Thermocoleostomius sinensis A174: one gene and its partner. The main gene of each other region encodes a partner of the protein of the gene in region 2 in a complex. Links are inferred from orthologs where the notes say so. Each region holds a gene or a part of one and is shown on either strand. Other genes may lie near its edges. The genes, in order: hisH and hisF.

Evidence for each region.
Region 1: the proteins of hisF (region 2) and hisH are in contact, whole or in part, in a crystal structure (PDB 6RU0), measured with the Thermotoga maritima proteins. The link is inferred for Thermocoleostomius sinensis A174 from one-to-one orthologs. Residues at the interface, in WP_004080486.1 of Thermotoga maritima: Met1, Leu2, Ala3, Arg5, Ser40, Glu41, Asp45, Glu46, Ala70, Glu71, Ile73, Asp74, Ile75, Pro76, Phe77, Asp98, Lys99, Ser122, Gln123, Glu161, Thr195, Leu196, Asn247, Arg249, Glu251; in WP_004080484.1 of Thermotoga maritima: Asn15, Arg18, Arg22, Arg117, Leu118, Pro119, His120, Met121, Gly122, Trp123, Asn124, Asn134, Gly135, Tyr136, Tyr138, Val140, Tyr158, Glu180, Lys181, Ser182, Ser183, Lys184, Ile185.

The regions. Positions count from the first base shown.
Region 1 is NZ_CP113797.1:3,015,816-3,023,172, forward strand. The notes cover bases 2,967-5,733. They hold hisH (imidazole glycerol phosphate synthase subunit HisH), read left to right. Parts: upstream 2,967-3,908; coding sequence 3,909-4,559; downstream 4,560-5,733. Other genes in these bases: OXH18_RS13015 (PBP1A family penicillin-binding protein), read left to right, coding at 2,967-3,776; rsmD (16S rRNA (guanine(966)-N(2))-methyltransferase RsmD), read left to right, coding at 4,556-5,107; petG (cytochrome b6-f complex subunit V), read right to left, coding at 5,335-5,448. In the rest of the region: pilus motility taxis protein HmpF, read left to right, coding at 1-1,256; more of OXH18_RS13015, read left to right, coding at 1,392-2,966; OXH18_RS13035 (c-type cytochrome), read left to right, coding at 5,823-6,194; OXH18_RS13040 (CAP domain-containing protein), read right to left, coding at 6,203-7,066. UniProt on the Escherichia coli protein: IGPS catalyzes the conversion of PRFAR and glutamine to IGP, AICAR and glutamate. The HisH subunit catalyzes the hydrolysis of glutamine to glutamate and ammonia as part of the synthesis of IGP and AICAR.
Region 2 is NZ_CP113797.1:482,397-489,742, forward strand. Bases 265-3,020 are described here. They hold hisF (imidazole glycerol phosphate synthase subunit HisF), read right to left. Parts: upstream 2,162-3,020; coding sequence 1,367-2,161; downstream 265-1,366. Other genes in these bases: OXH18_RS02035 (hypothetical protein), read right to left, coding at 664-918; OXH18_RS02040 (hypothetical protein), read left to right, coding at 1,120-1,269; OXH18_RS02050 (hypothetical protein), read left to right, coding at 2,196-2,381; petP (cytochrome b6f subunit PetP), read left to right, coding at 2,393-2,587; OXH18_RS02060 (Get3/ArsA fold putative tail anchor-mediating ATPase NosAFP), read left to right, coding at 2,888-3,020. In the rest of the region: more of OXH18_RS02060, read left to right, coding at 3,021-3,985; OXH18_RS02065 (M16 family metallopeptidase), read left to right, coding at 4,074-5,663; OXH18_RS02070 (M16 family metallopeptidase), read left to right, coding at 5,680-7,200.

The DNA of each region.
Region 1 (7,357 bases), 2.5 Mb from region 2 along the record:
AAGAATTGGAAGGAGCTTGGGCCCAAATTCGCGGAGCAGAAATGCGACTAGAAGAACGCCAAACCCAGCTTCAACAGGCTTCAATTCTAAATGATGACCAAGCCCGCCAGCTTCAAGCACTGCTCGATCAAATTTCTGGAGCGATCGCGCCAACCCAGCCCATCCACGAACAGCTTCATACTTCGTTTGATCTGATAGCACAACAACAGCAATCGTTAGAGCAACACTGGCAACAACTAGAACAACATCGCCACGCCGCCGAGCAACTTCAAGCTGAGGCTGAGCGCCAAGCTCAAACCGTGCAGGATCGTTGGCAAGCCTGGCATCAAGCTGTTACCGCCCTAACTCAAACTCGCGCTAATCTGCAAACTCAGCAAGAGAGGCTGAACTTGAAGCAAGAGCAACGCCAAACTGTCATGCTGCGTTTGCAAACCCAAGAAGCTCTCTGTCAGCAACTGACGCAACTATTGGGTTCTTCCGACAAGACAGTGCTAGCGGAATTAGAAGCAATGCCTCTGGAGAACCTACAATCGATCGTCATAGACTTAGAACAGGAATTAGAGAAACTATCTCGGTTTGTCAGTAGTCAAGAAGAAGAGTTGAGCTTACAGCGACAAGATATTGAAAGTCTGCGCCATCAGATTCAGCAGTCCAGCGAGTACGATCGATTGCGTCTAGAAACTGAGCTAGCTGACGAACAGGATCGATACCAAATGCTCAATGAAACCTTGGTGGGGCAACGTCGGAATCTACTGGAGCGACAGACCATTTTGAAACATCACCAAACAGTTTTGTTGAGACGACACGGCCATTCGGCAGACATGCCTCCCTCAATTGATCTAGCGCCCGTGCTATCTCAAATCGAACAGTTACGGCAACAATTGTCAGAAGAATTACAACGTTTAAACCAAGAGATTCAGCAGCTGACACACTCCATTCAATCCCTACAATCTACATTGCAACAAGACGATCGGCAACTAGAGATTCAGCAGAATGAATTGCAACAGTTGGAACAACAAGTGCGATCGCAAGTGGCTGGAGTCGCGGATCTACGTGGGCGGATCACCGTCTACCAAGACAGCTTGCAGCCTTTTCAAGATCATCTCCAAGCCTTAAACGTCGAAGTGGAGGCGATTGCCAGTGTCATGACGCAATTTCAAGAAGCCAGAAATGCCCAACACCGGGCTATTCATGCAATGCAGGAAACGATTCAGCGGTTGATCAATCCTGTCGTAGCCGAGCTAGCCGCATCATAAAATTTCAGGGCAATCGTAGATACAGTCTGTAGAATGGTGCATAGCTAAGTTGAAAGTCAAGTTGAAAGTTAATTCAGGAATTTCATGTGCCTGAGTTGTAGCTTTTCCATCGAGTGATTCCTGCGTTAGTTGTGCATGTCCTCACCCCAACCTCCTAACCCATCTCCTGATCCAAAGCAGTCGCCAGAGCCTGTGCAATCGACTCATTTGCCGGGTTCACCTCATTCGACAGCGGGTCCTGCTCCGACTCCACCTTCCCCACCTGATTCGGTTTCCAAATCAACCGGATCGAAGACACTATTGGGAGCCATTACCCGAGCCGTCCAAACTGTGCGGGCCCGAGTGAATTTTTCTCAATTGCTACTTAAGCCAAATGCTAGAGTACCGGAGATTTGGGTACAGGATGCTGACGCTCCAAAAGCAGAAATTTATCCGTTATTAGGGGAATATTATAAGTTAGGGCGTAGCTCGCGATCGTGCGATATTGTTGTCCGTAATCCGGTCGTAAGTCAGGTTCACCTGTCGCTGACTCGAGACAAGCGGCAAGGTCGGGCCCCCTTTATTTTGCGAGATGAGAACTCAACTAATGGGATTTATCGGGGCAAGCGTCGCATCACAAAATTGGAATTACGCCACGGAGATGTCCTAACCCTTGGCCCACCGGAATTAGCAGCGGCAGTGCGACTTGAATACAACGACCCGCCCTCTTGGTACGTCAAAGCCGCTCGATATGGGCTATATGGCTTTACAGGGCTGACGGCTCTTACCGTGGCTTGGGTAGGGATGGAGTGGACGCGATTCAGTGTGACTCCGTTACCCACTTCCGTGCAGGGCCCTGTCATTGTGTTGGCACGAGATGAGGAAACGCCGCTGCGGCCGATCGAAACTCGGGCACATGTGGAATTGCGTAACCTAAGAGATTTTTCACCCTATCTCCCCAAAGCAGTGATTGCATCAGAAGATTCTCGCTATTACTGGCATTTGGGAGTTGATCCCCTTGGCATTTTGCGTGCTTCATTGACGAATCTTCGCGGTGGTGAAATTCGTGAAGGAGGCAGCACTGTCACTCAGCAACTCGCTCGCAGTATCTTTCGAGAGTATGTCGGCACGGAAGATTCGGCCGATCGCAAATTGCGAGAAGCTGTCGTCGCGCTCAAGCTGGAAACCTTTTACAGCAAAGACGACTTGATGCTGACCTATCTCAATCGGGTCTATTTGGGTAGTGGCAACTATGGATTTGAAGATGCCTCTCAGTTTTACTTTGGCAAGTCTGCTAGGGATCTTACTCTCGCTGAGGCGGCAACGCTGGTGGGAATTCTGCCAGCCCCCAATAACTTTAATCCAGTCCGAGACTACGACACAGCGGTAGAGTTGCGCGATCGAGTCATTAACCGCATGGTAGCTCAGGGCATGGTTAGTGCCGAAGAAGCCCAACGGGCTAGGCGATCGCGAATTGAGATTAATCCAACTGCGATTGAAGAACTAGAAAGTATCCGTGCCCCCTACTTCTACAACCATGTGTTTGCAGAGCTAGAAATGTTATTGGGTGACCAACTAGCACAAGAAGGCAATTTTATCGTTGAAAGCACAGTAGATCTAGCGATGCAGGCTGCCGCAGAGGCTTCGCTTGAAGCGAATGTGACATCCACAGGAACGGCCGTAGGAGTGTCGCAAGGCGCGATTGTGTCGCTAGACTCCAGTACGGGTGAAGTATTAGCCCTAGTGGGGGGGGTCAATTTCCAAGAAAGTCAGTTTAATCGAGCCACGCAAGCCCTACGACAGCCGGGATCAGCATTTAAGGTTTTTGCATTCGCAGCCGCCTTAGAACAGGGAATTTCTCCGGGGACTGCGTTTTCCTGTGCTCCATTAGAATGGGCAGGGCAATTTTTTGAAGGTTGTCGCTCTGGATCTGGAGCGCTAAACATGTACGATGGGTTAGCCTTGTCAGAGAATGTTGTAGCGCTGCGAATCGCTCAGGAAGTTGGGCTAGAGCGGGTAGTTCGCATGGCGCAACGGATGGGCATTCAGTCTGAACTCAATCCGGTTCCTGGTTTAGTGCTAGGACAAAGCGAAGTCACGGTGTTAGAACTGACAGGAGCCTACAGCGTTTTGGCTAACCAAGGTGTTCGCAACCGACCGCACACCATTGCGCGAATTTTAGATAGCAGCGATTGCGCCGACATTAACGATCGCAATACCTGCCGCATCATCTACGAATTTGGACAAAACGGTGAAGCGGACGTTCCAGTTCTTGATCCAGGGGTGGCAGACACTATGACGTCGTTGTTAAGGGGCGTGGTGCAAGGTGGAACGGGTAGCGCCGCCGCGATGGGGCTAGGGGAAGTCGGCAAAACGGGCACCACAAATGACAATGTGGATTCCTGGTTTGTGGGCTACGTTCCTCGTCAAACGATCGTGACAGGCATTTGGTTAGGCAATGATGACAATACCCCTACCGATGGCGGCAGTGGGATTGCGGCACAGCTTTGGCGCAGTTACATGTCACAAATTCTTCGGTAACGATAGTTGAATAACCTTGTAGTTCGCGGATTTGCTACGCTAGGGTTCAAATCTACTGTTTGTCGAACAGTAGAGTAGTTGATCTAGATTCAACCCAGATTTAACCAGAACTCAGAATAGGGACTTAAGAGCATGACCACGATCGCCGTAGTAGATTACGACATGGGCAATTTGCATTCTGCCTGCAAGGGGTTGCAGAAAGCTGGGGCTACGCCAATCGTAACGGATTCAATGCAGGAATTAGCCCAAGCCGATGCGGTGGTCTTGCCGGGTGTGGGAGCTTTTGATCCAGCCATTCAGCATCTGCGATCGCGTGACTTAATTCATCCGCTACAAGACATCATTGCCAGTGGTAAACCCTTCCTAGGAATTTGTTTGGGGTTACAAATCCTCTTAGACGGCAGCGAAGAGGGAGTTGAACCGGGTTTAGGCGTGATTGCTGGTATGGTGCGGCGATTTCGCCCTGAACCTCGCATCACCATTCCCCATATGGGTTGGAATCAACTACAGTTAACGCAGCCTACGCTCCCTTTGTGGCAGCAGCTTCCCCTTGATCCGTGGGTCTACTTTGTCCATTCCTACTACGCAGACCCAACTGATCCAGCAGTTCGATCGGCCGTGATTACACACGGTAGCCAAACAGTGACAGCGGCGATCGCCCGCCATAACCTCATGGCTGTGCAGTTCCATCCCGAAAAATCCTCAACCGCCGGACTGCAAATTTTGGCGAATTTTGTGGCGAGCGTGAAACAACACCAACTTGTCGGTGCAACGGCAACATGAGCCTACGGATTTATGGTAATCGCCAACTGAAAACTTTACCCGGTCAGGAAACTCGTCCAACAGCAGCGCGAGTTCGGGAAGCGCTGTTCAATATTTGGCAGGGGAGCATTGCCGAATGTCGTTGGCTCGATTTATGCACGGGAACCGGAGCAATGGGAGCCGAAGCTTTGTGTCGTGATGCGGCATTGGTGATTGGCATTGAGCAATCGGGACGAGCCTGTCACATTATCCAGCAAAATTGGCAGCGCGTCGCCCAACCCCATCAATTGTTTCAAGTCATTCGGGGAGACGTGATGCAGCGCCTACCCGATCTAGCCACCCAACTGAATCACCCCTTCGATCGCATTTACTTTGACCCGCCCTACGCCAGCGAGTTGTATCAACCGGTACTTGAAACGATCGCCCGTTGCCACCTACTCGCTCCAAGGGGCGAACTCGCGGTTGAACATAGCCCCGATCGTCCATTGCCCAAATTAATTGAGTCTTTAGAATGCTGCCGTCAAAAAAGCTATGGCAACACCGCATTGACATTCTACTGCGTTTGCTAAGCTCTGCCCCTCTTCACAACACCGCACAATTTCATTCTTGGAATAAACCAGAAACGGGCAAAACAGACCCTCAGAACAGCAATATTGCAAGATCAACGATTGCCATCCCTAAGCTGTCTGCTTGCCCATTCAGTGATTTGACTTGTTCAGCCCTCAACTTGTCATCAACTCTACTTCCGGCTGTGATTTAACCCATGAAGCAGAACCTGATAGCGAGAGCTTCAGGATTATGAATTAAGCTGGTTGCCCCGCTTGAACTGCATGTAGGCAGCGACGAACAAGCCTGCCAGCGTCACCGGAATCAAACCAAGCACAATTCCTGAAAGTAAGGGTTCTACCACAACACAACCTCCTTATCGCTGTTTGGATTGTATCAAATTCACAGACCTTACCCTTTTCGTTACACTTTGTAGCGTTCTATCATAATTAGTAGGAACCCTACGAGCGATCGTTATTTAGCAATTAAAGCTAAACGCTAGTAGCTTGAGTGCTCAATTGGTCTCACTTCCAGGCAACTGCTTCTGTTGTACCTTTCCTCGGTAACTGATTGTAGAAACCATGAATTGAATTGAAAAGCTTAAATTTTGCTTATGGACAACGTGAAGTAAGTTAAATTCCTGAAGTATATTGTTAAGCGAAACGTCATTCCACGGTTTGGGCTTTGACTAAGGAACTTTTGGACAAACGCGTTATCACCTCTCACATCACCGATTCTATGGATACTTCACTGCCAAAGGAGAATGCCAACAGAAGGGCCATTGTTGTGGCACTGGCAGTGTTACTGGTGAGTTTTCTGGTATTTGTCGGCATTTATCAGATTCGGCACTCTGATCCCTATGTTCAAAGCGTCTTGTCATTGGGTGGTGATGCGAGCCGAGGGCAGGTAATTTTTCAGCAAAACTGTTCTGTTTGTCATGGTCTCAATGCGGATGGACGGGTGGGGCCTAGCCTGCACCACGTGGCATCTCGCAAATCAAGAATTGGATTGATTCATCAAGTCACAAGCGGCAAAACTCCTCCCATGCCCCAATTTCAGCCGACAGCAGAAGATATGGCTGATTTGTTAGAGTACTTAGAAAGTTTGTAATTCGCTCCTTAGCGATCTAGCTTTCTAAAAAACGACTGCTGCTGGCGACTACGATCGCGACTGTTAGTTCCACGGCTAGGCTGGATTGTTAGGGCTGGTGTGCCAAATGACTCAGCCCAATAGTGATAGGATGTAATCCGACCTGGATCGGGATCTAGATAAAAATACCCCACGCCGATTTCTTGGACTTGCACCGACAGCATATTATCTCGATGACCAGGGCTATTCATCCAGCCTTGAATGACACGATCAGGAGTGGCATACCCGATCGCTAAATTTTCGGCGGCACTGGAAAAATCATAGCCAGTGGCTAGAATTCGCTGTTGCCAAGTAGAGCCGTCTGCCCCCGTGTGGCTAAAAAAATCTTGCGTGGCCATAGCCTTAGTATAGGTTTGAGCCGATCGAGAAAGCTGAGTATTCAGCGCCAGCGGATGAAGCCCCCGCTCTCGACGTAGAGCGTTTGTTTGCTGAACCACTTGATAGGTAAAACTTGTTGTAGATGTGGGACGCGCTGCTAGCTTCAGGCGATAGCGAGTGCGTTGATTAGCTCTAGCAAACACGCGAATAAAGTAGGTCCCTGGCTCTAATCCCTGAATATTGATTGTTTCTTTTTGACGATCGGGCGCTCTAGAACTGGCAACGACTTCACCAAGTTCTGGCTGTCCATTGCGATTCCAGTCACGAAGTAACTCAACATCGGTATTGGATTTTAGACCCCTTAGTCGCAATTCGAAATGGCTTCGCTTCTTTAAGCGCAATCGATAATACTGCTCTAAGTCTAGACCCCGCAAGCGGTCTTTAACAGTTTGAAATTTTGAAGAAATTGCAATGGGGTTTGCTCGATCGAGCGGCGTTCTTGCATCAGGTAGCATGACATTACCTCAGAATTACAGCCCTCAACTCTGTTCAGCAAACTCTGCTCAGGATTCTGTTTACTGGGAAACTCCGGTAAGAGACATCAGTAAGCCCTCGCATCAATGGCAGCTAAGAGTGTGTTTGCCGCTCTCCATAAGACCTCACCAACAGACCTGCGACTAAAACGGCTTCTCAATGCCTCGTTCAATTCATCAGCCTGGAAACACAAACACATTTCCCATGATGCCGTAGGAGGAGGTCTCTTGGCAGGTTTTTGATCAGTCAATGTAGAAACCGCCAATAGAACT
Region 2 (7,346 bases):
TCATCAGGCAAAGCAGAGGGACTGAGATATGACCTGAATCACTCCTGACCAACCTTTGCCCGAAAGTAGTTTTAACACAACATTCCAAGGATGTATGCATTAATTTTTTGATGCTACAAATTGCACCTAACATTAGAACCTGGCTCAGTAATCACTCAGGTTTTAAAGGGTGCATCTCACTTTCGTATCTGTGTGGTTGTAACAGCCCTCATCCCCCTGCCCCTTCTCCCGAGGTTAAGAGAAGGGAAGTCAGAGAAAAATGACTCGGCTCAAATTAAAACCAATTCTTCCAGATCAAAGTCTCTCGCCCGGACTTGGGAGAGGAATGATTTAAGGTGAGGGCTTACACAACTGATGCACTTGATTCTAAGTAACTATTACGCTTCTCTCTCGACCACTTACAACCTTAAACAGGACACTTTGACGAACTGTTGCAAAACTAATTGCAAAACTAATTGCAAAAATGAATCGCCCGACCGATCGACCGAGCGATTTGCATCCAAAATGCTTCATCGTCATTGAGACACTAAGAGATGGCCGCTAGCCTAAAAATCACTAGGCAAAAAGTGCTAATTATCGAAATGTCGCAGGTAAAAGAATACCAAGAAAAATGATTCACTGCAAAATGGCTACGTTGGTTGACTAGCTGATTGAACCATTTGCTTAATTAGACATTGGGCGGGACGGAAAATCTGAAGGCACTTCAACAATCTCCTCAATCCAAACACCATCTAACGCTGCCCATTCAGTTGGACTGGGGATCTGATCAGAGAGATAGGCTCGTTGCGCCATCTCGGTCATGTAGCCGACATAGTGCCCCATCAGAAAATAGACTGCTACCAGTGCCGCTGCTGCCGATGAAACCAGAAATCCTGCTAGCATCAGCGAGAACTCTCGATGTTGAACAGCTTCCTGCATCAGATGCAGGGCCCATGCAACAAGACCAATGACTATGATCAGAATAAAGAACATTTTTAAATTGGTTTTTACGATTCGTAATGTTTACATATATTAACAGCTTCTCAGAATTCTGTCTGTAGGTTGATGTACCCACGGATAGACACAAACGAGTGCGAGAGGCATATTGTTGAAGAATTGCTTGAAACCCTTCAACTTAAGATGACAGCGATATTGACTGCTGCTGCCATTATTGCTCTATATCTAGAAATCTTTAACAACTCGATCGCTGCCTATAGTGTGTACGAAGAATGCAAAAAATTACAACGTCGTCTCATTGAAATTTCTTATCTGCGAGTTAATTGTGCCTAACTGTGCAATACAGGAGTATGTAGTGCAATTTAAACGTAAATCGTCACACACGACTCACAAAACTCCAGATCAATCGAGCAAGCAACGCTTCCTTGAACTAGGGCTGTTCAATCCAATCTGCACGATTCATCCGAACTGGAACTTGGTGTTCGAGCAAATAATCCTTAATTTGCGCAACAGTTAGCTGCCCATAGTGCAACAGCGAAGCTAGCAGCGCAGCCTCGGCTTTGCCCTCGGTCAACGCTTGATAAATGTGATGACAGTTGCCTGCTCCGCCCGAAGCAATCACTGGAATTTGCACATGTTCAGCGATCGTCCGAGTTAGATCTAAGTCATACCCTGCCTGTGTACCGTCAGCATCCATGCTTGTCACCAGCAATTCACCTGCACCGCGTTGTTCAACGTCTTTGGCCCAGGCAATCGCATCTATCCCCGTATTGTCTCGTCCACCTCGCACATACACATCCCAGCCAGGGTTTGTGGGGTCAGTCCGCCGCCGTGCATCAATGGCGATGACAATACATTGATTGCCAAACCGATCGCTGGCTCGATTGACCAATTCTGGATCGCGCACTGCCGCAGAATTGAGGCTCACCTTATCAGCCCCGGCTCGCAGTAATTGTTTGATCGTGTCCAATGACTGAATACCACCACCCACTGTCAGCGGAATGAATACCTGTTCAGCCGTGCGGTACACCACATCAATAATAATGTTGCGGTCTTCGTGGGTTGCTGTGATATCCAGAAATACAAGTTCGTCGGCTCCGGCATCGTTATATACCTGAGCTAGCTCGACCGGATCGCCCGCATCTCGCAAATCTACAAAATTAACGCCTTTGACAACACGACCCGACTTGACATCTAAACAAGGCAAAATGCGCTTCGCTAACATGACGACTGATGATGATTAGGTACTACTGAATCAGGTGAATTACAAATCAATTGCATTAGGACGGTTTTCAGATTACCCCAGTTTTTTCACTTTCTCAGTGTTCTTTTGGGAAATTCCCAAACGTCTGCTTAGAAATCTCAAAAACTCGATCGATCGATTGCGTAATCGCGTGCAATACACTGATACACTGTTGGGTGGTTTGTCCGTGGTTTGTCCATAGTTGGAGTGGTGATGGAAATAGGTCAAAAAGTTCGAGTGCGGCGTTTACGCGATCGCACTTCACAGGAAGTTGTTAAACGCCTGGGTAAAACAGGAATCATTCGAGAATTTAGAGTGGTCGATGGCAGTGGTCTAGGCATTGTCGTGAAGTTTGATGATAATTTCACGACCTGGTTTTTTGAGGATGAATTGGAAGTAATCGGTTAAAACCGATCCGATCGGGTGGGAAATCCCTCCTAACCATCCACGGCTAGCCGTATGAACAATGAAAAGGGGCATGAGCTAGGCGACGTGATGGAGTATGGAGTTGACTGAAGTGTTGACCCTTGTGGCGCTAATTCGGATGAGCCATGATGGTTAACTTAGTAAGCTCACTCGCCTTTAGATGAGCAAGGCAAGAGCTTGAGCAGTTACTCCATACCCAGCCTTTACATATAAGTTGATAGTTGCATCGCACTTGGTTTGAGCCTGTTCATACTGTTGACGTTTGGGGTAGAAGATCTAGAGATGGCACGAATTCTGACGTTTTTGGGGAAAGGCGGCACTGGTCGCACAACGGTGGCAATTGCGGCAGCTAAGCAATGTGCAGCCCAAGGCAATCGGGTGTTATTTGCCGGACAAGATCCTAGCCCTGCCCTCAGCTTGCTAGTGGGCGTGCCTCTCAGTGCCGAACCACAATCGATCGCGACCAATCTAGATGCAGTGCAACTTCAAAGCACAGTGCTGCTGGAACGTGCTTGGGAAGAGCTGAAGCAGCAGGAAGCCAAGTATTTGCGCACACCCATCTTAAAGAGCGTCTACGGCCAAGAGCTAAGTATTTTACCCGGCATGGATACGGCCCTTGCCCTCAATGCCATTCGCGAGTATGACAGCGGCGATCGCTATGACGTGATTGTGTATGACGGCAACGGCGACCAAGCCACCCTGCGGATGTTGGGAATGCCCGAAACCCTAAGCTGGTATTTCCGTCGCTTTCGCCAAGTGTTTCTTGATTCTGATCTAGGCAAGACAATTTCACCCTTTATTCAACCGATTTCTGCGGCGGTGCTCAATGTTAATTGGTCGGGTGATATTTTTTCGCAGCCTGCCGCCAATCAAGCCAGCACGATTGTTGACCAAGGCAAAGCCGCTCTGGCTGACCCCAATCGGGTTGCGGCCTATCTGGTGACAACGGCTGATGCGGGAGCGATCGCCACCGCCAAATACCTATGGGGCAGTGCACAACAGGTGGGCCTTACGGTCGGTGGTGTGTTGTTGAACCAGTCCGAAACTACGGAAGGGATGCGATCGGACTTTGCGCCGCTGTCAATTAACACCATTCCAACTCGCAGTGGCGACGAGTGGCAGCCGTTGATGCAGGCAATGCCCGATTTTACCAAAGCGGCACAAGCACCCAAGCCAATTACCATTAACGTTGCCGAACGAAAGGTCTCGCTGTTTTTACCCAGCTTCGATAAAAAACAGGTGAAATTAACCCAATCTGGACCAGAAGTAACCGTGGAAGCAGGGGATCAACGACGCAATATTGCATTACCGCCAGAACTGCGGGGAAAACAAGTAACAGGGGCCAAATTTCAAGACAATTACCTGATCATTTCGTTTTGACACCCAAATCTAAAATTCAAATGAACAATTCTGCCTCATTTGGCCGAAAAATCTTTATGCTGGATGGGTATTGCGTATAGCAGTTTCCATGCAACTCGATCGATTTTCTTTTTCAAGCCTGTTTCGATGGCAGCGTTGGCTTGCTGTGCTATTGGCGGTGGTTCTAGTTTGGAGCGGCATTCCAGCGGTGGCAATCGCTCAAACCCGACCACAACCCAGCATTCAACCCTACTTAGATGGCGTTGCCGATCGCATCACCGAATTCACCCTCAAAAATGGCATGAAGTTTATTGTCATGGAGCGACACCAAGCCCCTGTGGTGTCCTTTATGACCTATGTGAATGTGGGAGCAGCAGAAGAAGAACCTGGAAAAACCGGAGCCGCGCACTTCCTGGAGCACTTAGCCTTTAAGGGAACCACTCGCATTGGCACAACCAACTATGAAGCGGAACGGCCCTTACTCGATCGCCTCGATGAACTATTTGAGCAAATTCAGACTGCTAAAGCCGCTGGACAAACCGAGACAGTGGCAACGCTTCAGCAAGAGTTTGATCAGGTTCAAATTGAAGCAGCCAAGTATGTCAAGCAAAACGAATATGGTCAAATTGTCGAGCAATCCGGGGGTGTGGGACTTAATGCCACCACTTCAGCCGATGCGACGCGCTATTTCTACAGTTTTCCGGCCAATAAGCTAGAACTGTGGATGTCACTAGAGTCGGAACGCTTTTTAGAACCAGTGTTTCGCGAGTTTTACGAAGAAAAAGACGTAATTTTGGAAGAACGCCGCACTCGCACCGACAATTCACCGATCGGCAAAATGATCGAGGTCTTTCTGGAAACGGCGTTAGAAGGCCATCCCTATGGGCGTCCGGTGATTGGTTACGAAGAAGACATCCGCAACTTAACCCGGCAAGACATTCAAGATTTGTTTGACGCCCACTATACCCCCGATAATATTGTGGTTGCTGTGGTGGGAGATGTGCAGCCGAATCGAGTGAAACAGCTAGCTGAAGCGTATTTCGGGCGTTATCAAGCCCGCGATCGATCGCCTGCTCTCGACGTGCCGATGCTGCAACAGAATGCTCCTAAGGAAGTGACGCTAGAGTTTCCTTCGGAACCTTGGTATTTTGAAGGGTATTTGCGTCCAGGAATCGACAGTCCCGACAATGCCATTTATGATGTTATCTCCAGTTTGCTGGTGGGGGGACGCACCTCGCGGCTATATCGATCGCTGGTGGAACAGAAGCAAATTGCCCTCAACGTTGATTTCATTAGCAACTTTCCCGGTAATCGCTTCTCGAATGTGGTGTTGATGTATGCGCTGTCGGCTCCAGGACACACCCTGGACGAAATTGCCGATGCCTTTGCGGCTGAAATTGAACTCCTGAAGCGCGAACCTGTTTCAGCTCAGGAACTCGATCGGGTGAAAACGCAAACGCGGGCGGGTGTGCTGAAAGCATTGGCATCAAACCAGGGCATGGCAAGTTTGCTGGCAGAGTATGAAGCCAAAACCGGCAGTTGGCGCAATTTATTTGATGACCTAAAAACGGTGGAAGCCATCACCGCTCAGGACGTGCAGCGCGTGGCCCAAGACCTATTCCAGCCCACCAAGCTAACGATCGGTAAGCTCATTACCGCCAACACCTCACCTGTTAGTACCCCAACCCCCAATCCCTAATCCCTAACTCCGAATTATGCAAAGGTCAATTAGAAGTCAGCACTGGCTTCGCTACGGATTCATCACCCTCATAATCACGCTCGCGATTGGGCTAGGTCGATCGCCTGCCTTGGCTGTGACACCACGCCACTATACCGAGCTACAGTTACCGCCTGCCCCAGAAGTAACCCTGCCCGACTATACTCGCTATGAGTTAGACAACGGCATGAAAGTGTACTTGCTGGAAGATCATGAATTGCCGCTGGTTTACGGCTCAGCCATGATTTATACAGGCAGTCGATTGGAACCTGGCGAAGAAGCCGGACTGGCCAGTATCACAGGCGATGTCATGCGCAGCGGCGGCACGCAAGCCCATCCTCCTGATGTGCTGAATCAACTGCTGGAACAGCGAGCCGCTTCTGTGGAGACCAGCATTGATATCACCGCAGGCAGTGCCAGCTTCAGCGCCTTAACCGAAGATACTGAAGACGTGATGGGACTCTTTGCCGAGGTGTTGCGGCAACCTGCTTTTCCGCAAGATCGAATTGATCTGGCGAAAAACCAGTGGCGTGGATCGATCGCCCGTCGCAACGACAATCCTCAAAACATTGCCGATCGTGAGTTCCAAAAGCTAATTTACGGAGCCGACAGCCCCTACGCTCGCACGGTGGAGTATACGACGCTCGACAACATTTCGCGGGACGATGTGGTGAGTTTCTATCAACAATCGTTTCAGCCGCAAAACATCTTGCTGGGCATTGTGGGTGATTTCGACACTAACGCTATGAAGTCGTTGATTGAAGCTGAGTTTGGCGATTGGCGTTCTAGTGCCTATACAACTCCTCGACCAAACTTCAACCCACCGACGCAACTCATTTCTGCTCGTTCTGTGAATTCTGAAATTACTCAAGCGAAACAAGGGGGTATATTTTTTGTTGATCAACCACAACTCACCCAAAGCAGTGTGCAAATTGGTCACTTGGGCGGAAAATTCAATAGCCCGGACTATCCAGCCCTCTCGGTAATGAACGAAGTGATGAATGGATTAGGGGGACGGTTAGTGAATGAAGTGCGATCGCGCCAGGGCTTGGCCTACTCGGTGTATGCCTATTGGTCACCTCGGTTTGACTATGAAGGCATGTTTGTGGGAGGCGGACAAACGCGATCGGAAACGACCGTTCCATTCATTAAATCAACCCTGGCAGAAATTGAACAAATTCGCACTGCGCCTGTTACTGATGCTGAATTGGCCCGCGCCAAAGATTCGGTCTTAAATGCGTTCATTTTTAACTTCCAAACACCATCACAAATTTTGTCACGCATTATGCGCTATGACTATTATGGCTATCCTCAAGACTTTATCTTTCAGTATCAAAAACAAGTAGAAGCTACCACGATCGACGATGTGCAACGGGCGGCTCAAGCTAACTTAAACCCGGACAAGATTGTGACATTAGTGGTAGGCAGTGCTGCTGCTATCAACCCACCGTTGAGTAGCCTGACGCCCGATGCGCAAGTAACGCAAATTGATGTGACGATTCCACAAATGGGCGGCTAGGTCCTAATCCTGATTGGGGAACGCATAAGACAGCTTAAATCAATGGTCTGGACACGTGTATCCCGAATCGCCCTCATTCCCTAGCCCCTTCTCCCTTTTTGGGCGACGGGGAGCCAAATCAATGTCCCTTCTCAATGTAGTAGAGG